Regions from separate parts of the Peribacillus sp. AS_2 genome, predicted to be linked through region 3. Evidence: riboswitches for the same ligand, from Rfam matches in the RefSeq annotation. Region 3 holds a riboswitch; each other region holds the start of a gene.
What was found. A riboswitch is a leader RNA that binds a small molecule or an ion and turns the genes downstream of it on or off. The one in region 3 is predicted to bind S-adenosylmethionine.
Positions count from the first base shown of each region.

Region 1: linked by a shared signal. The riboswitch ahead of OTG27_RS22835 (YezD family protein) and the one ahead of mmuP (S-methylmethionine permease) in region 3 are both predicted to bind S-adenosylmethionine.
Region 2: linked by a shared signal. The riboswitch ahead of OTG27_RS09690 (Fur-regulated basic protein FbpA) and the one ahead of mmuP (S-methylmethionine permease) in region 3 are both predicted to bind S-adenosylmethionine.
Region 4: linked by a shared signal. The riboswitch ahead of mtnK (S-methyl-5-thioribose kinase) and the one ahead of mmuP (S-methylmethionine permease) in region 3 are both predicted to bind S-adenosylmethionine.

Region 1 is NZ_JAPTGA010000017.1:19,462-24,308, forward strand. Features, by position in the region: gene sat (sulfate adenylyltransferase) at 1-1,023, opposite strand, end outside; gene OTG27_RS22830 (phosphoadenylyl-sulfate reductase) at 1,076-1,792, opposite strand; gene OTG27_RS22835 (YezD family protein) at 1,962-2,105, opposite strand; SAM riboswitch class I at 2,262-2,370, opposite strand; gene ssuE (NADPH-dependent FMN reductase) at 2,650-3,183, opposite strand; gene OTG27_RS22845 (TetR/AcrR family transcriptional regulator) at 3,371-3,958, opposite strand; gene OTG27_RS22850 (SDR family NAD(P)-dependent oxidoreductase) at 4,126-4,847, opposite strand, start outside.
Region 2 is NZ_JAPTGA010000004.1:366,417-371,263, reverse strand. Features, by position in the region: gene thiM (hydroxyethylthiazole kinase) at 1-648, opposite strand, end outside; gene thiD (bifunctional hydroxymethylpyrimidine kinase/phosphomethylpyrimidine kinase) at 645-1,451, opposite strand; gene thiW (energy coupling factor transporter S component ThiW) at 1,420-1,941, opposite strand; gene tenA (thiaminase II) at 1,957-2,646, opposite strand; TPP riboswitch at 2,744-2,848, opposite strand; SAM riboswitch class I at 3,006-3,110, shown strand; gene OTG27_RS09690 (Fur-regulated basic protein FbpA) at 3,281-3,469, shown strand; gene OTG27_RS09685 (aspartyl-phosphate phosphatase Spo0E family protein) at 3,722-3,916, shown strand; gene OTG27_RS09680 (GNAT family N-acetyltransferase) at 3,985-4,491, opposite strand; gene OTG27_RS09675 (DUF459 domain-containing protein) at 4,711-4,847, shown strand, end outside.
Region 3 is NZ_JAPTGA010000015.1:101,454-106,300, reverse strand. Features, by position in the region: gene OTG27_RS22150 (ring-cleaving dioxygenase) at 1-668, shown strand, start outside; gene OTG27_RS22145 (alpha/beta hydrolase) at 668-1,282, shown strand; gene OTG27_RS22140 (flavin reductase family protein) at 1,295-1,903, shown strand; SAM riboswitch class I at 2,139-2,241, shown strand; gene mmuP (S-methylmethionine permease) at 2,325-3,719, shown strand; gene mmuM (homocysteine S-methyltransferase) at 3,709-4,671, shown strand.
Region 4 is NZ_JAPTGA010000002.1:203,763-208,609, forward strand. Features, by position in the region: gene OTG27_RS03760 (pyridoxal phosphate-dependent aminotransferase) at 1-712, opposite strand, end outside; gene OTG27_RS03765 (carbon-nitrogen family hydrolase) at 812-1,594, shown strand; SAM riboswitch class I at 1,666-1,819, shown strand; gene mtnK (S-methyl-5-thioribose kinase) at 1,898-3,100, shown strand; gene mtnA (S-methyl-5-thioribose-1-phosphate isomerase) at 3,115-4,161, shown strand; gene OTG27_RS03780 (LCP family protein) at 4,336-4,847, opposite strand, start outside.

The DNA.
Region 1 (4,847 bases), on a different contig from region 3:
GACATGGTCTTCCTTGCCATGCGGACAAGTTTTAGCGGAAGCCATATTGCCACATGCTTTACAGTAAAAACTATGTTCAAAGAATAATAGCGTAATTCCTAACTCATCTGCGTTAAAGTTCCCGAAGATTTTTTGAGCATCGTATGTGCCATAATAATCGCCCACACCCGCATGATCACGTCCGACGATAAAATGGGTGCAACCATAATTTTTACGGACCATCGCATGGAAAATGGCTTCTCTAGGTCCTGCATAACGCATGGCAGCAGGGAAAACTGCAAGGGAGACGCGATGCTTAGGATAATATTTGTCAAGCAGCACTTTATAGCTTTCCATTCTTACATCTGCCGGAATGTCATCTGATTTAGTGGCACCGACGAGAGGATTTAAGAATAAGCCGTCGACGATTTCCAATGCTGTCTTTTGAATATATTCATGTGCACGGTGAACAGGGTTCCGCGTTTGGAAACCGACAACCGTTTCCCATCCTTTTTCAGCGAAAGCCTTCCTTGTCTCGACTGGGTCCAAATAATGAGCTTGAAATAGCGGACGCTCTATTCTCTTGATCAACTTTATTTCCCCGCCGACATATACATCCCCGCGGTTATATAAATTTTTCACTCCAGGATGCTTCTCATCATCTGTTTGATATACCAATGTCGCTTCCAATTGCTTATCTGGAGTGTAAATATCAGAAACGGAGAGAACCCCGTATGTTTCACCATCATGGGTTAATGTTACTTCTTCACCTATAGTAAGGTTTCCTGCAGTTTCTTCGGTCAAAGGCAGCGTAATCGGGATGCTCCATACATGTCCGCTGCTAAGCCTCATATCCTTTACCACTGTCTCATAATCACTTTTTGTAAAAAATCCTTTAATCGGGCTGTAGGCACCAGTCCCTATCAATTCAAGATCGCTTAAAGCAATTTCATCGATTTCGATTGACTTCGTTATTTTACTAAGATCATATTTTGGTTCCCAAAGATCGATTAATGTTCCTCCGTGCGGTAAACTGATTGTCATGCTAATTTCCCCCTATGGTTTCTATTTATTTAAGCCTATAATTTCTATTTATTTAAGATAAATGCAATCCGCATTCCGTTTTTTGAGCCCCTTGCCAACGGCCTGAGCGTAAATCATCTGCATTGAAGGCAGGTGCAGTACACGTTTTACATCCAATGCTCGGATATCCATTATCATGCAGGACATTATATGGAAGTCCATTTTTGTGGGCATAACGCCAAACATCTTTCCATGTCCAATGTATGAGCGGGCATATTTTAACTGATTTGAACTTATTATCCTTATTGATATACTCGGTCTTAGCCCTTGTTTCGGATTGCTCCCTCCGCAGTCCCGAAAGCCAGGCTGTTGCCGATGAAAGCACATCTGTAAGCGGAACGATTTTACGGATGTTACAGCACTTATTGGAATCACTAAGCCATAATTCATCGCCATATTCCGCCGCTTGTTCCTCAAGCGTCAAGTCAGGTTTCTTCATTTCGATCAAAAGCTTCGGATATCGCTTCTTCACTTCCTCGATCAATTGGTAAGTTTCCTCAAAATGAACATCTGTATCAAGGAAAACTATTTTTGCCGAAGGATTGACCTTCGCCAATAAATCCGTAAGCACGATGCCTTCAATACCAAAACTGCAAGCATAAATCAGTTTGTCTCCATAATGGTCATTCGCCCATTGCAGAACTTCCAAAGCACCTTTTGTCTCAGTGTCTTCAGGAAATACAGGGAAGTCCCCTGTATTGAAATTTTCATAGTTTATTAATGCAGCCAACTTTGTAGCCCCCTCTAAAAACTTGCTGTATCAGGTTAGAGTAACTGTTGATCAATTCCCGTTGTAATCTTCCCCGGGTTATTTGAATCTAGGAAAAAGAGACGAATCTAACCAATACTCTCTTTATATCAGTTAAACCCGCCTCTAGTTTTTCTAGTCAGCAGATACCTTATTTAATTCTTAGTTTTTCATTTCTCTCCATTTGAATGATTTTACCATCCTGGACAATAAGTGTAATGGATCCATATTTCATTGAATTAAGCATTTCTTGAAGTCGTTCAAAAATTTCTTCAAGCTGATTCTCTTTATTCAAACCAGTTCCTCCTTTAAGAAAACCCGCGAATATTTTATTTTAAATTTTTTTGATTTATATAATTCCATACAACCTTACATTGTTATGGTCTGCCTAAAATTTTCACAAAAAACAAAAATCTTTCCATGATGGAAAGATCGCAAGGTAAATATCTTTACCTTATCTTCCAAAATGATCAACATTTTGTTGGAGTTAGCACCTTGCATCCATCATGCAGGTTGCCGGACTTCAAAGGGCCAATTCCCTCCGTCGCTCTGGATAAGTTTTATTATTTTAAATATTAACATATATTTAATCCTTGTCAATGGAGTTTTCTTATAAAATAACTTGGTTTAATATTATGGATGAACTGTTATTTTTATACACACTATTCAATTTATGATTTTTTGTTCATATAAATACGAAAATAGACTCGTTTTTTTAGATAAAGTCTCCAAAAAAATGAGTCTATTTTCATTAATAGGCCTATTATTGACGCGTGTTATTCTAAAAAAATTTCTAAGGTTCCAGTCTTTTTATAAAAGGAATTAATTTATTGAAGTCATTAATTTCTTAACTGTATCGCTTCTACAAATTCTTGAACCTGACTCTGGACGCGATCAATTAAATGCAAATCATTGATCGGATTTTCTGAATTCTGTTTATCTATTTCTTTATCAACAAAATAAATCCCCTGCAGCGGCTCGCCTTTTAATATTGAAATTAATGGTTTAAGCGCATAGTCAATCGCCAATAGATGCCTGTTACTTCCACCAATCATGATTGGCAGCACCGGCTTACCCTTAAAAGCACCTTCTGGCAGCAAATCAATCAATGCTTTCAATACACCTGTATAAGAAGCCTTATAAACCGGTGAACCTATAATGACTCCTCTGGCTGCTTGAATTCTCTCTGAAAGCTTTGAGATATCCTCGCTATTATATTTCCCTTGGAATAAATCATCTGCTGAGAAATCCGTAATCGAGAAATAAGCTGTAGTAAATCCTGCATTTTCGACTAATGATTGAATATGTTTTAGTGAAATGTCCGTTCTTGATGGAATAGCCGGACTTCCTGATAAAATTACGATATCGCTCATTTGATACCCTCCAATGTTACAAGATTTCCAGATATAATTTTCTTAAAGCATTTCGTGAAGTATACATTTATCGTAATTGTCTGAAAAATATAAGTCAAATCTTACACTCTGGACATCTACTCTGAATGAAAAAAGAAACGGTCATATTTACGGCTTGATGCTCATGCCCTTAAATATGACCGTTTCATTATGTATGATTTTGTTTCCCATGAATACCATATACCAAAAGTTGAGCAATGCTCTTAATTCGTTCAGAAGTAAAATATGGCTCCTTTTTTTGTTGATGGATCTCATAATGTGTAGATAAAGCCAATGTGAAAGAAATGATCCCTACATTAAATAAAATAATATCAGAGATATATTGTATCTCTCCGCTATCTATTCTCTTCTGTATTTCAATATGCCTGGCATTTGGCTTGAAAATCTGATCTACATATTGCTTTGAAATATCTTGATCGAATTGTGTTTCCCTAAATAATATCGAAAACTGTTCTTTATTTTCAAGAATTTTTTTTATCATGGTAGTAACATGATTCTCCACTAGATCATCCGTGGATAGATGGCTAGTCCCATCTTCAGATTCCTCTTTTTCATTAGGGGTAATTGTAGCCAAAAGCAAATCTTTTTTGCTGTCAAAGTATTTGTAAATTGTAGCTTCGGAAACATTGCATGCAGAGGCAATTTCATTCGTTCTTGTCATGTCAAAACCTTTAGTGGCAAAAAGAGTCCGGGCTACATTTATGATTCGTTCTTTGGTTTGCTGCCCTTTTTTCAAAAATATCAACCTTCTTTTATAAAGATAAGACCGGTTTCACCCATCTATTTCCCATGATATATCGCTGGTATCAATCGGTCAATATTACCTTTGATCTATTAGAATTCAATATTCCCATATATCATAAATAGAAAACATCATCTGGTTGGGACGATGTTTTCTTAAAATCACTTAAAAGATGCATAGCCATCATCGACCATGACTACACTTCCATTGATCGCATCCGCTTCCTCTAACGATAATAGATAGACGGTATTTGCAATGGCTTCTGGCTTAATCAATTCACCGCGCATTTGACTTGCATTCAATTTATCGATGATTCCCATGTCTTTATAACCTTGTATGATAGGAGTGTCGACCCCGCCCGGCGCAATGCCCACAACGCGTATCCCATGAGCACCCAATTCCAAAGCTGCTGTCTGTGTCATCATTCTTACAGCGCCTTTAGTCGCCTGATAGGCAAAAGTCCCATGGGAAGCTAAGTAGCCAAACACGGAAGCGGTATTTATGATGACTCCCTTGTTACCCAGTTCCTTCATTTTCCGTCCTGCTGCCATGATTCCAAAGGCCACTCCGTGCTGGTTCACCCCAATCGTTTTGTAGTAACCTTCCATATCTTGGTCTAGGATCATACCGCCCGCACCAATGCCGGCATTATTAAACATGATATCGAGCCTTCCGTATGTTTCCACTGCTTTATTGATTAACGATTCAACATCTTCCTGCTTAGAAACATCCGTTTTAACATAAATGGCCACTCCACCATTAGCTGTTATCTGATCAACGGTTTCCCGACCCATTTCTTCATTAAAATCCGCAACAACGACCTTGTCCCCTTTTGCTGCGAATTTCAGGCATGTGGCTCGGCCTATACCGCTTGCTCCCCCTG
Region 2 (4,847 bases), on a different contig from region 3:
TGCTGCAGAATAGAAATCATCGGTGACTCCGGAAAAAGTTCCGATAAGAGCAGTGGACATGCAACCGGTACCTGTAACATTAGTTAAAAGGAGGTTCCCGTTATCGATGATGGACGTATGTTTTCCATCGCTGACCGCATCCTTAGCTCCGCTGACCACGATGATGCTATTCAATTCATTTGCCGCTCGTGCAGCCAGCTCTGCATTGCTAATCGCAAGTTCCCCCGAATCCACCCCGCGAGTAACGGTATCCCCACCTATCAATGACAGGATTTCACTCGCATTTCCGCGAATGATTTGGAAAGTAACCTTACTTAGGAGCTCTTTGACTTGCTCTGTACGATAGGAGGTGGCACCAACGCCCACCGGGTCCAAAATGACTGGGATGTCCAGGGCATTTGCCGTTTTACCGGCAATCTCCATTGCTTCCAAGGCCTTATCATCGATCGTACCGAAATTCAGGACCAATGCATCTGCTAATTTGACCATATCCGCCACTTCTCTTGGGCTCGATGTCATTACTGGTGAACCTCCGATGGCAAGGGTGGCATTTGCACAGTCATTGACCGTAACAAAGTTGGTGATTTGGTGAACGAGTGGTTTCCTTTCTTTTACCTTCATAAATAAATCGGCTGAGGAAACCTTCATAATAAGTCACTCCTTTCTTTTTTTGAATATGAATGAAAATGATGGACAGGTCCATGACCTTTACCGATTGAAAAGCTATTGCGTATCGCTTCGGAAATATAGGTCTTGGCTTGCTCGATCGACACTTGCAATGGCAGTCCATTTGCCAGGTTAGATGTAATGGCGGATGATAGGGTACAGCCCGTACCATGAGTGTTTTTTGTATGAATGCGCTCTCCCTTGATCCAGTGGAAGTCAGTCCCATCATAAAAAAGATCATTTGGATTTCCTGCTGCATGGCCGCCTTTAAGTAAAACGGATTTGGGACCCATTTCTTGTATCGAAATGCATGCCCTGTAGAAATCTTGTTTCGTCCGAATCGGGAAGCCAGTAAGTACTTCCGCTTCTGGTACATTGGGTGTTACAAGATTTGCAAGCGGAAGCAATTCCATTTTTAAGGCAGAGACGGCCTTTTCGTCGAGCAAATGGTGGCCGCTTTTGGAAATCATGACAGGGTCAAGGATAACGATGGCAGGCATGAAGGTTTTAAGGGACGCAGCGACCGTTTCCACGATTTCTTTTGATCCAAGCATGCCTATTTTTACTGCATCGACAGGAATATCTTCAAAGATAGCTGCAATTTGATCCGATATGATAGCAGTTTCAATGGGCTGTACAGAACGGACTTCCATTGTGTTTTGGGCAGTAACGGCTGTGATGGCAGACATTCCAAATACACCATGTGCAGAAAATGTTTTTAAATCCGCTTGTATTCCAGCACCGCCCCCTGAATCAGAGCCTGCGATCGTTAATGCTGTTTTCATAAAAAAACCCCTTCATATAAGTATTTTTTAGCAATATTTTAAGTAATATGAAAGCTAAAATCGCACCTGCGAATGAACTGAACATAAAAGCCGGTAAAAAACCAAAAAGAGCAGCTTTTTCTCCCAATAGGAGGGTTGCAAGCGGATAACAGGCCAGGGAACCGAGAAAGCCGGTCCCGATCACTTCCCCTAAACAGGCGAATTTTAAGCTTTGTGTTTTTCGGTAAAGGATGGCGGCCAAAAGTGCACCAATCATGCTGCCGGGAAAGGCGAAAATTGAACCGGTACCAATCATGTTTCTAATAATGGAAACTAAAAAAGCTTGTGTCACCGCATATGCAGGCCCCAATAGAACCGCCGTCAGGACATTTGCCAGATGTTGAATAGGAAAGATTTTTGCAAATCCTGCAGGGATGAAAATAAATGAACTGGTAAGCGTCGTTAAAGCCGTGATCATGGCAGTCAATGTCAGTTTCTTGATAGGGTTCATCCTCATGTCAACCACCTACAGAGGCCAATCCTGCTCATTTTGAACCATGTCCCAGAATAAATATTCATATCGGGAAGTAACCAAAAAGTGCTTTTCTAATCTAAGAAGTTCCTTTTCAGGCATGCCTTCCGTCAATTCTTCCAACAAAGCGATTAGCCACTTGTGTGCTTCCCCGAATTCAGGAGATGAATAGGACCTTATCCAATCTGCGTAGCGATTGTTTTCCAGTGCTGCTCCATTTTGTTCTTTTAATAGCAAACCGATTTCATAATAATCCCAAGCGCAGGGCAGGAGACAGGCGATCAAGTCTGCCAAAGTCCCATGCTGAGCTGCATTTAGCATGTAACCTGTATAGGCTAGAGTGGTTGGAGTAGGTTCTGTATTTTCCAATTCCTTGGAGCTGATCCCGAATTCGGAAGCATAATGCCGATGAATATCCATTTCCACTTGAAGGGTTTCATTTAAAATGCTCGCAAATTTTGACATAGTTTCGATGTTATGGGCTTTGATGACACCTAAAGCAAAGAGCTTGGAATAATCCATGAGATAGACATAGTCCTGCTTCAGGTAATAGGCAAATTTCTTTTCAGGAAGTGTGCCGTTTCCAATTGCTTGGACAAAGGGATGTGAATGGTTCCTTTTCCAAATCTCTTTTGCCCGTGCATGCAGTCTATCACTGAATGTTTCTAATTTTGTATTCTCCATTGTTCATCCTCCTATAGAATGGCTCCCTTTACCTTTGTTAAATAAAAAACCCCGTTCCTGAATACGGAACGGGGTAGATGGATATAGTCTGTAAAATGGACGATATCATCCACTTCCCTCCGCCGGTATGAGCCGGTTCAGGTTCAAAGGGTCCGGAACTAATTCCATCTCAGTCTTAAAAAAGACTCCCCTAGTGGTGTGAATTGTATGTAATTACTGACATCATATCAGAAAGACAAGAAAATGCAACCCGTATTTGAAAGAGGAATCACTTTATGTCCAGGAAAAAAGGGAGAACCAGGTAATTGACTTTTGAAGATTATTAGGATAGAATCATTTCTACATCATTATATATTGAATTCTTATCCAGAGAGGTGGAGGGACTTGGCCCTAAGAAACCTCGGCAGCGGACCCGTTTAGGGAACTGTGCTAAATCCAACAAGCATATGCTTGGAAGATAAGAAGAGCCGAACGGACACTGTCAGCCTCTTCTTAAATTAGAAGGGGCTTTTATTTTTGGGAAATAACGTTTAGTGACATACTAGAAAAGGTATATATAATTTGGTGAAATCAAACAAGTTGATAAAGTTTAGCTAACTAGAAGCAGGCACTAGGACGGAAAGGAGCCATTTACATGGCAGAATTATTTAAGAGGATTGAACAGAGGAAGGCAAAACTCATTGAAGAGCTATTGGCCAATGGAGTATACAAAACCTCTGATGAAAGGCACCTTTATGATGCCCCATTAAAAGTACTTGAAGATGAATATAAGATTGTTATAAATAGACCTAATAACGAGTCACCTTCTGAATGGATGACATAGTAATCGGAATACAATATTTGGATTTTTGGATAAGGGATATGATGTAAGCATTCGCAGTCTACACTAGTGGATGCTTTTTTTGCGTTTATTAGAAAACGACACAAATTATACATAATTAAATAACAAAATAGGTGTTTTGTCACATTTGACCTATAAAATAACACATTTAATTTCTGGAAAATAGTTGATTTTAACTAGTGATTTCATTATGATAAAAGTGTAAAAATATTGAATAAATGGGAGGTGTCTATGATGCATTGCCGTAAGGTAACTATAGAAAAAGTTGAAGAGAAGAGACAGGAAATGATAAAGTTGGGAGCGATTTACGGCTTAACAAGTCTGCTGACTGTACAAGCCAGCCAAGAATTGGATACGCTATTGAATGCGTTAGCAAGTAAAAGAGATTCTGAATATTTTTCTCTTCAAGAAGCATATAGGTATTTTTAAATTAGCAATTCGACCTGTATTAATCTAAAAAAGCTACTGCTCAAGGCAATAGCTCTAAAGAATTATATTTAAATATCGACACGTTTACCTAGAATGATCAAATCCCGCTCAATGCCATCCATCTCGGCAACTTGAGGTAAATGTGCCCATTCTTCAAACCCGAATTTAGAAAAAAGCTTAAGGCTTGGTGTATTATGGGCGAAAATGAAACCCAATAAAGTCTTAACACCTAATTTTGGACTCAATTCAATTGCCTTTCGAATCGAAATTTGTCCAATTCCTTTTCCCCGGAAATAATCATCAATGTAAATGCTGATTTCGGCAGTGGAATTATATGCCGGTCGGCCATAAAAGGATTGAAAGCTCATCCATCCAGCGGTTTTCCCTTCTATAGTAATGATATATAGCGGTCTACTTTCTGAATGATGTTCCTCAAACCATTTAACCCTCGATTGGACGGATACAGGTTCCGTATCTGCCGTGACCATCCTTGAAGCAATTGTCGAATTATATATTTCAACAATTCTGGGTAGATCAGATAGTTCTGCCTCTCTAAACTCTATGTGTTCTTCCATGATTTAAACTCCTAACTATCATTTATTCAATCTCCAGAATGAAGGGTAATCCCGTTTTTGGTTTTAGGGACGTTGAATGAAACCCAATCCATTGAAAGTTTTATATTATCATACACTCTTTATTCTTTATCTGACAATTCTTTTTTATGTTAGTACTGCAGATTTTTTGGGTATGAACAAGATTAAATACTTCTAGTAAAAAGACAAGAGGAGAACCAAATGAAAAAATTGGCAGGTATATTGATTATCGTATTGGTTATATGTTTTGCTGCATATGAATTTCAGGCCTCGGAGTCGGAAGATGTGCAAAGGGTCATGGCTTTTGGAGATTCATTAACCTATGGAAAAGGGGATAA
Region 3 (4,847 bases):
GGGAAAATCGTTTGGGTAAATTTAATATAGACTTTGAAAAGGTTTCACGTTTCGGTGAGGAATATCTTGAGTTCCAAGACCCACATGGTTTGCAACTTGAACTGGTTGAGCGTAAAGAAGGTAAAAATAGCGAGTGGTCATTCGGGGGTGTACCAGCTGATAAGGCGGTCAAGGGTTTCGGCGGAGCTGTATTATTTACATCAAAACCGATCAAAACGATGGAACTTTTAGAGGAAGTGATGGGCCTTCAAAAGGTTGGGGAAGAGGGCGATTTCATCCGCTTCAAATCCACATCGGATATCGGCAATTTGATCGATGTTAAAAAAACGGTTTTACCAAACGGTAAAATCGGAGTGGGAACTGTCCATCACATTGCATGGCGTGCGAGCGATAATGAAGATCATAAAGAATGGAGGGAGCATATCGGTAACCATGGCTATGGTGTGACACCCTTTACAGACCGACAATACTTCAATGCCATTTATTTCAGGGAAGATGGAGGCATACTCTTTGAAGTAGCCACAGATCCACCTGGCTTTGCTCATGATGAAACGAAAGAAACGATGGGCAGTAAATTAATGCTGCCGCCATGGTTGGAAGAAAAGCGGGAAGTTATGGAAAAAACGTTACTGCCGGCAGTGCCGAGAGTACTAGAGGAGGATAAATGATGAAACATATTTTTCAAAAAGGAAGTAATCCAGAAGCTCCGTTACTACTGCTGTTACATGGCACTGGAGGAACGGAAACAGATCTCTTGCCATTATCCGAAATGGTTTCACCGGGTTCGTCCGTACTGAGCGTACGGGGAAATGTACTTGAAAATGGAATGCCCCGTTTTTTCCGACGGTTAGCTGAAGGGGTTTTTGATGAAGAGGATTTGATTTTCCGAACGAAGGAGCTTTATGACTTCTTGGAATCAGCGTCCGGAAAATATGACTTCGACCGTGACAGAGTGGTGGCATTAGGTTATTCCAATGGTGCAAATATAGCGGCAAGTTTGCTGTTCCATTACGAAGGGGCCTTACAAGGAGCGATTCTTCATCATCCAATGGTTCCAAGACGAGGGATTGCTTTGCCGTCCCTTTCAGATATACCTGTATTTATAGCTGCAGGTAAAAACGATCCGATTTGCCCTGCAGAAGAAACTGATGAACTTAATCAACTTTTACAGCAAGCTGGCGCTACAGTTGAAGTTCAGTGGGAAAATTACGGTCATCAGTTGACACGTTCAGAGGTTGATGCAGCAGGTTCATGGTTTCAAAAGAACTTTTTAAAAGAATGAGGGGGAATGAAGATGATTTCTGTTAACCCTGAAAGTCTGACTGAACGGGATAATTATAAGTTTTTGACTGGAAGCATTATACCGAGACCTATAGCGCTGGTTACGACACAATCCGAAACCGGTACAATCAATATAGCGCCGTTCAGCTTTTTTAACATAGTCAGTTCAAATCCTCCGATGATTTCCATTTCTGTTCAACGGAAAGAAGGAGTTTCAAAGGATACAGCCCGAAATGCAATTCAAACAGGTGAGTTCGTTGTTCATATCACTGACGAAAATAATGTTGCTGATGCAAATCGAACGGCCAAGGAACTCCCATCTGAAGAAAGTGAATTGGGTCTTACTAATTTCACGCTGGCTGTTAGTGATAGGGTATCCGTACCAGGATTGGAAGAAGCAAAGGTGCGTTTTGAATGTACATTAGAGCAATCGATTCCGTTGGCAGGTTCCAAGAATGAACCTGGTTGTGATTTACTGATAGGGAAAATAGTCTGCTATCATATAGAGCAAGATATTTACCATAATGGCCGTATTGACCCGAAAGGGCTAAAACCTGTAGCAAGATTAGCAGGTCATACTTATACAAAACTAGGGGAATTATTTGAAATAGAACGTCCTTAAGGAAAAAGAAAAAAATGGCGACATCTTTTAAGATGTTGCCATTTTTAAGACCAAAATGACCCCGGTTAGTTTTATTTGCCATTATAATAAGCTTAGCGCTTGTTCCAAAAATAAGCAGCCTTTTAATATTAATGCCGCAGACGCCATGATCGTTAGCATTTAAAAGGAAGTCTTTACATTCCGAAACAAAACTTGACAAATTTTTCATAGATTGATAAAGTTATAAAAAAATAATTTCTTATCCAGAGAGGTGGAGGGACTGGCCCTATGAAACCTCAGCAACAGGTCTACAAAGACACTGTGCTAATTCCAGGGGGTGAAACCTTGATAGATAAGACCGTACGTGTTTATTTGTCAGTAACGCACTCTTTTTTAGAGTGCGTTTTCGTTTTTTCTGGATGCAAGATTAAGGAGAGTAAGAATGGATAACAAAAGGAAGCATGATTTTCAAAGGCAAATGCAAGCACGGCATATAATAATGCTATCGCTTGGCGGGGTGATTGGAACTGGTTTATTCTTAAGTTCGGGTTATACGATTCAACAGGCTGGTCCGTTCGGAACCATCCTTTCGTATCTGATTGGTGCATTAGTGGTTTATCTAGTCATGCTATGTCTAGGTGAACTATCAGTGCATATGCCCGAGACTGGTGCGTTTCATAGTTACGCAACCAAATACATCGGACCAGGGACAGGGTATACAGTAGCCTGGTTGTATTGGCTAACCTGGACTGTTGCACTAGGTTCGGAATTCACGGCTGCAGGATTGTTGATGCAGCGATGGTTTCCATCAATCAGTGTCTGGGTATGGAGTGCTCTATTTGCCATTTTGGTTTTGGCATTAAATGCGTGGACCGTTAAGTTTTTCGCTGAATCCGAATTCTGGTTTGCGTCTATAAAGGTATTTGCTATTGTAATATTCATTATTCTGGGAGCTGCGGCAATGATAGGTTTCATTCCAATGATTAACGCACAATCAGCTCCGTTATTTTCCAATGTTACAAGTGCAGGTTTATTTCCAAATGGTGCTTTTGCCATTCTAATGACGATGCTCGCGGTGAATTTTGCATTTTCTGGAACTGAATTAATCGGAGTTGCAGCTGGAGAAACTGTGAATCCGAAAAAAACGATTCCAAAGGCAATCCGTATGACATTATGGAGATTGATTATCTTTTTTGTCGGTACCATCGTTGTTTTATCCGCATTATTGCCTGTTTCGGATGCAAGCGTATTAGAGAGCCCCTTTGTTGCCGTTCTAGAACGAATTGGAGTGCCATATGCAGCGGATATTATGAACTTTGTTATATTAACTGCCATTTTGTCCGCTGCGAACTCAGGACTATATGCCTCATCCAGGATGCTTTGGTCACTTGCAGATAAGAAAACTATTTCACCAATATTTGCAAAATTGACAAAACGGGGTGTTCCCTTAAATGCAGTCCTTTTCAGTATGCTGGGCGGTGTTTTAGCACTTTTCTCGAGTATTATTGCGCCGGATACTGTATATATAGTGCTTGTATCCATTTCTGGACTAGCCGTGGTTATAGTTTGGATGAGTATTAGCGCGTCACAGTTTCTATTTCGCAGACGATATATAAACGAAGGAAACTCAGTTAATGATTTGGCTTATCATACACCATTATATCCATTCGTACCAATCGTTTCATTTATGCTATGTCTTGCTTCTTGCATAGGAATTGCATTTGATCCTACACAAAGAATAGCACTATATTGTGGCATTCCGTTTATTTTGTTTTGCTATGGAAGTTATTATCTGACACAAACCATAAAGAAAAGAGGAGTAGACCATGAAAAATAAAATTAACCCAATTGAAGCAATTTTACAAGGTCATTCAGTTATGATTTTGGACGGAGCTTTAGCTACAGAGCTTGAAAGTCATGGGTGTGATTTGGACGATCCCCTGTGGTCTGCACGAGTATTACTTGAAAATCCAGAAGTGATTTACCAGGTGCACTCTGACTACTTTCGAGCTGGTGCTGACTGTGCGATAACGGCAAGCTATCAAGCAACGGTTGAAGGTTTCGCCCTCCGCGGAATACAAGAAAAAGAGGCATTGGATCTAATCAGGAAAACGGTTTTACTAGCAAGAAAAGCAAGAGATGACTTTTGGAAGGAAGAATATCAAACGATTAGACCTAAGCCATTGGTTGCTGCATCAGTTGGACCTTATGGGGCTTATCTTGCAGATGGTTCAGAGTATGTTGGGAATTATGGTGTTTCAGATGAAACTTTGGAGGCATTTCATCGCTCACGAATATCAGCTTTGATTGAAGCAGGAGCTGACATTTTAGCATTTGAAACGATTCCTTCCCTGCAAGAAGCAAAAGTATTACATTCATTATTGAAAGATTATCCAGAAGTTTATGCTTGGCTGTCTTTTTCTTTGAAAAATGAAAAAGCGATAAGTGACGGCACATTGCTGGAGGAGTGTGCCAGATTGTTTGGGGACAGTGAGCAAATTGCCGCAATTGGCATCAACTGTGCGCCTGTATCAGTTATCACGGAAGCCATACAGGTGTTGCGTGCAAACACGCATAAACCAATTATCGTTTATCCGAATTCCGGTGAATCATATAATCCAGAAACTAAAACATGGCATGGTCCAGAATCATGTAATAGGCTCGATGTGAAATCTGAAGATTGGCACCATGCGGGGGCAAATATAATTGGAGGATGTTGCAGAACCGCTCCACATCATATTGCTGGCATTTCAAGAAAGTGGCGACCTTCCGTGGTAACGTTCTCCTAGCATTTTTTGTTATCAAAAATATTGTTATTAAATATGTAAGTAGTCGGGAAACCTATAAACAAAAAGAACAGGAATCTGGCGGTTCCTGTTCTTTTTGAGCTCTTTATTCAGATTCGAGTAATTTGAAAGGATTGAATTATTAATTTCTTGGCACTTCAGAAATAAGTCGCACAAGA
Region 4 (4,847 bases), on a different contig from region 3:
TGTATATTTCAACTCCTACATCCTTCGCTCCCTCCGCCTGGAGAAAGCTTATCGGTTTTTTTCCGTCGAATCCGATCGCCCCATAGGCGAAATCATGGACCACACAAATTGAATGTTCTTTTGCAAAGGAGACGGTTTCATCAAAGAAACTTTTAGTTGCAGAAGCGCCTGTGGGATTATTCGGATAATTCAAGAACATCATTTTGGCTTTATCAAGAACTACTTTATGTATGTCATCGTATTTCGGAAGAAAATCATTTTCTTCTGTCAAGGGCATCAGTTCGGTCTTTGCCTGGGCTAAAACAACACCGGAAAGATAATCCGGATAGCCGGGATCTGGAACAAGGATCGTATCACCTGGATTCAATAAGCACTGCGGAAGTTCGACAAGACCTGCCTTTCCCCCGAAGAGAATCGCCACTTCACTATTCGGATCCAGCTTGACACCGTATTCCCGTTCATAAAAGACGGCAGCAGCATCTTTTAAATATTGATGTCCCCGGAATGGCGAATATTTATGATTAATCGTTTTTTCAGCGGCAGTTTGCAAACTTTTGACGATATGTTCCGCCGTCGGCTGATCTGGGTTTCCCTGGCCTAAATTAATGACATCATGTCCTTGCTCCGTGATTGCATTGACTTTTGCGACCAGTGAAGCAAAAAACTGCTTGGGCAGGTCCTGAAGCAGTCCGGATTTTTCGAATTGCACCATTTATACACCTTCTCTGAAATTTCTTGAAATTCTAGTCACAAATGATATATGTTTATCGTAGTCTTGTAAAGCATTTTTTACATGTGGGAGGTTTAAACGATGAAGTGGAAAATAGCTTGTATTCAAATGGATATAGCTTTCGGGCAACCAGATATCAATTTTCGGGTTGCAGAACAATGGATGGAAAAAGCAGCTCGGTCCGAACCCGATATCGTCATATTACCAGAGCTTTGGACAACCGGATACGACTTGACCAGGCTGAATGATATTGCTGATCAAGAGGCAGAAAAAACGATTGAATTTCTTAAAACACAGGCACAGAAACACCAGTTTCACATCATCGGCGGTTCCATTGCGAAAAAAACAAGCAAGGGAATCTATAACACCATGATCATCATCGATAAACACGGAAAGCTCATTAAAGAATATGATAAGCTTCACTTATTTCAATTAATGGATGAACATCATTTCCTGCAGCCAGGTGAAAAAGATGGTTTATTTACCCTTGATGAAAAAATATGTGCCGGGTTCGTTTGTTATGACATTCGTTTCCCTGAATGGCAGCGAGCCCATACCGTTCAAGGCGCGGAAGTTCTATTCGTTACGGCTGAATGGCCAAAGCCGAGACTCGATCACTGGAGAGCCTTATTGATAAGCCGTGCCATCGAGAACCAAGCCTATGTTGTAGCCGTTAATCGTACAGGTTCGGATGTAAATAATATATTTGCGGGCCATTCCTTGATTATTGATCCATGGGGGAATATCATAAGTGAAGCCGGAGAAGGAAACGAACTATTGACAGGCACCTTGGACTTCAACAAAGTTACGGAAGCACGTAACAAAATACCTGTATTCGAAGATCGCCGTCCTGACTTTTATTAATTTACCCATTGACAAACTATTTAAAAAGTTGATATTATTTTCCCGAAGATTAAAATTTCAGAAAACATTTACTCTTATCAAGAGCAGGCTGAGGGATAAAGGCCCTATGAAGCCCAGCAACCGACTGTAATACCATTGTGAAATGGGGCGGATCTTCCGCCGGATTATTGAATCCACAGAGCACGGTGCTAATTCCACCAGAATTCATTTTCTGGAAGATAAGAGGTCCGAAGCCAAAACTTCTGCCTCTTTCTATATGAAAGAGGCTTTTTTATTCTTATTTTGAATCTGGAGGGGAAAAGAATGACTCAAAACCATTCAAATTTTAAGAGATTGACAAACGAAACAGCTATAACTCTTGCAAAAAAACTTGGGTTGGTCAATGCGGATGCAAGTTTGAAATGTAATGAAATCGGCGATGGAAACTTAAATTATGTTTTTCATATTACAGACACAGTCACAAACAAAGGTATAATAATCAAACAAGCGGTCCCTTATGCCAAGGTACTTGGCGAAAGCTGGCCGCTGACATTGAAAAGGGCAGCCATTGAAGCGAATGCGCTGATTCATTTCAGAAGTTATTGCCCCGAATTCGTACCGCAAGTCTACTATTCGGATGAACAGCTTGCCATCACAGTCATGGAGGATTTATCGCACTTGAAAATCGTTAGAACAGGATTGATCGATGGCGATTCATATCCATTGCTTTCACAGCATATTGGTGAGTATGTTGCGAAGACGGCATTTTATACATCCGATCATCATTTAGAACCCTCTTCGAAAAAGGAGGTGGCCCGACATTTCACGAATCCCGAACTCTGCAAAATCACTGAGGTCTTTATTTTCACCGATCCATTTTTTGAGGAACTCCCTGGAGATTTCGAGGTGGAATTGAAAGATGCCGCCAAAAAAATATGGAATGATCAAGAAGTGATACTTGAGGTCGCCAAGCTGAAGCAAAGCTTTGAAACCGAGCAGGAAGCCTTGCTTCATGGAGATTTACATACTGGAAGTATATTTGCAAGTAAAACTGAAACAAAGGTTATTGACCCGGAATTCGCTTTTTATGGGCCAGTTGGTTTTGACCTTGGTCAATACACCGCCAACCTTCTCTTTCAGGCAATTACACGAAATGGCGCTGGAAAGGAAGAGATTTTCACGCTCCTTCATGAATTTTGGAATGCCTTTGAAGAAACTTATACCGAATTATGGGAATCCCAAAATAAAAGTCCATTCCGCCATGTGAATGGTTATCTGCCTTATTTACTGACAAAATTCAAAAAAGATGCATTCGGCTTTGCCGGCTGCGAACTGATTCGGCGAACCATTGGCCTTTCCCATGTAGCCGATTTAAACGTCATTGAAGATAAAGAAACAAGGATCGCAGCCAAAACGGCAACATTGGAAATCGGTACTTTTTTAATTAAAAAACGGGGAGAATTGGATGTTCCAGCCGTCATTGAAGCGTTGAAGCAACGGACACTGCCATCTTACTCAACCATTTAAAAGGAGACCTGCATATGACTACACTAGCACCCTTACCATATTCGGTACATTGGGATGATACCCATATTACATTATTAAATCAACAAGCCCTTCCTTCCATAACTGAATTTATTGAACTTCATTCTGTTGATGATGTATATGACAGCATTTTGTCATTAAAAGTTCGCGGTGCCCCAGCAATTGGGCTGACGGCAGCATTTGGTGTTGCACTTGGCGCCAAGCAGGAAACAACTGCTGATTTAGGGGAATTCAAGAAAAATGTAATGAGGCATATTGAAAAACTCGCCTCTTCACGGCCTACTGCAGTCAACCTTTTTTGGGCGTTAAGGAGGATGGAGAACACCTTGCAGGCTTCGCAAAGCATTTCAACTGCCAAGGAAGCACTTATATCGGAGGCTAAAGCCATCTTTGCTGAAGATGAAGAAATGTGCAGGAAAATCGGGGAACATGGTTTATCGCTATTCACTAGAGGAGATTCCATTCTTACGCATTGCAACGCTGGGGGAATCGCCACGGCTCGGTATGGCACAGCCTTGGCTCCCTTCCACCTGGCTAAAGAAAGGGACTTTCCGCTAAAAGTGTACGCATGTGAAACAAGGCCTGTCCTGCAAGGGGCGCGTTTGACGGCTTGGGAATTGATGCAAGCGGGAGTTGACGTCACCTTAATTTCTGATAATATGGCTGCCCATACGATTCACCAGAAAGGAATAAAGGGAATTATCGTCGGGGCCGACAGGATTGCGGCCAATGGAGATACTGCCAATAAAATCGGGACGTTGGGATTGGCCATATTAGCCAAGCACTTTGGTATCCCCTTTTATGTGGCCGCACCATCAAGCACATTCGACCTTTCTATCGAATCCGGCACATCCATCCCGATCGAAGAACGGAATGGAACGGAAATCACCTTCATTCAAGGTGTAAGGATCGCTCCGGAAAACGTGAAGACTTTCAATCCAGCCTTCGACGTTACACCGAATCATCTAATTACAAGCATCATTACCGAAAACGGCATCATAACACCGGATTTCTTCAAAAACATTCCGCATTTTGTTAATTGATCCAGGTTCCTTTTATGGTGTTAAAAAACGAGAAGGATTTTTTATCCCTCTCGTTTTTTAAAGGTGATTGAATTAAGATTATTCTTGCGAGGTCTATAATACAATATTTAAATTAGAATATCTTCAGTTAATATTAGGATGTCTTCGATAATAAAAGAGAATAGGACATTCTTATTATTTTGAAAAGAACTCCTGAAGTGCCTTCTTATTTTTAGTGTAGTCTATTTCCAAAACGGCTCCGGACTGGGGATATATTTCATCTTTGAAGCTTCCTTTCACTGGAACCCTTAAGGTTTCGACCGTGTCCGGTGTATGGAAGACGGCTTTGGGACCCATTTCCATTATTGTTTTCAGGCCAATATCCGTATCCAAGTACGAGAGTCCTTGTTCGATTATACTAGGAAGGGCCGCCATCCCTTCGAAGGATGAGATTTGATTTATAAACGCTGTTTTTAATTGAACCATTACTTCTTGTTGTCGTTCAACCCTGCCAAAATCACTTTCATCGTCATGTCTAAAACGGACATATTTCAATATTTCCTCACCATGTAAAACATTTTTACCGACGCTTGCTTGGATGCTCATATCATCTATGATTTCCTGATCCACATTCACAGCCACCCCCTCAGGGGCAAGTAAATCCACCATCTTCACAAATCCCTTAAAGTCGATTACCGCTACATGGT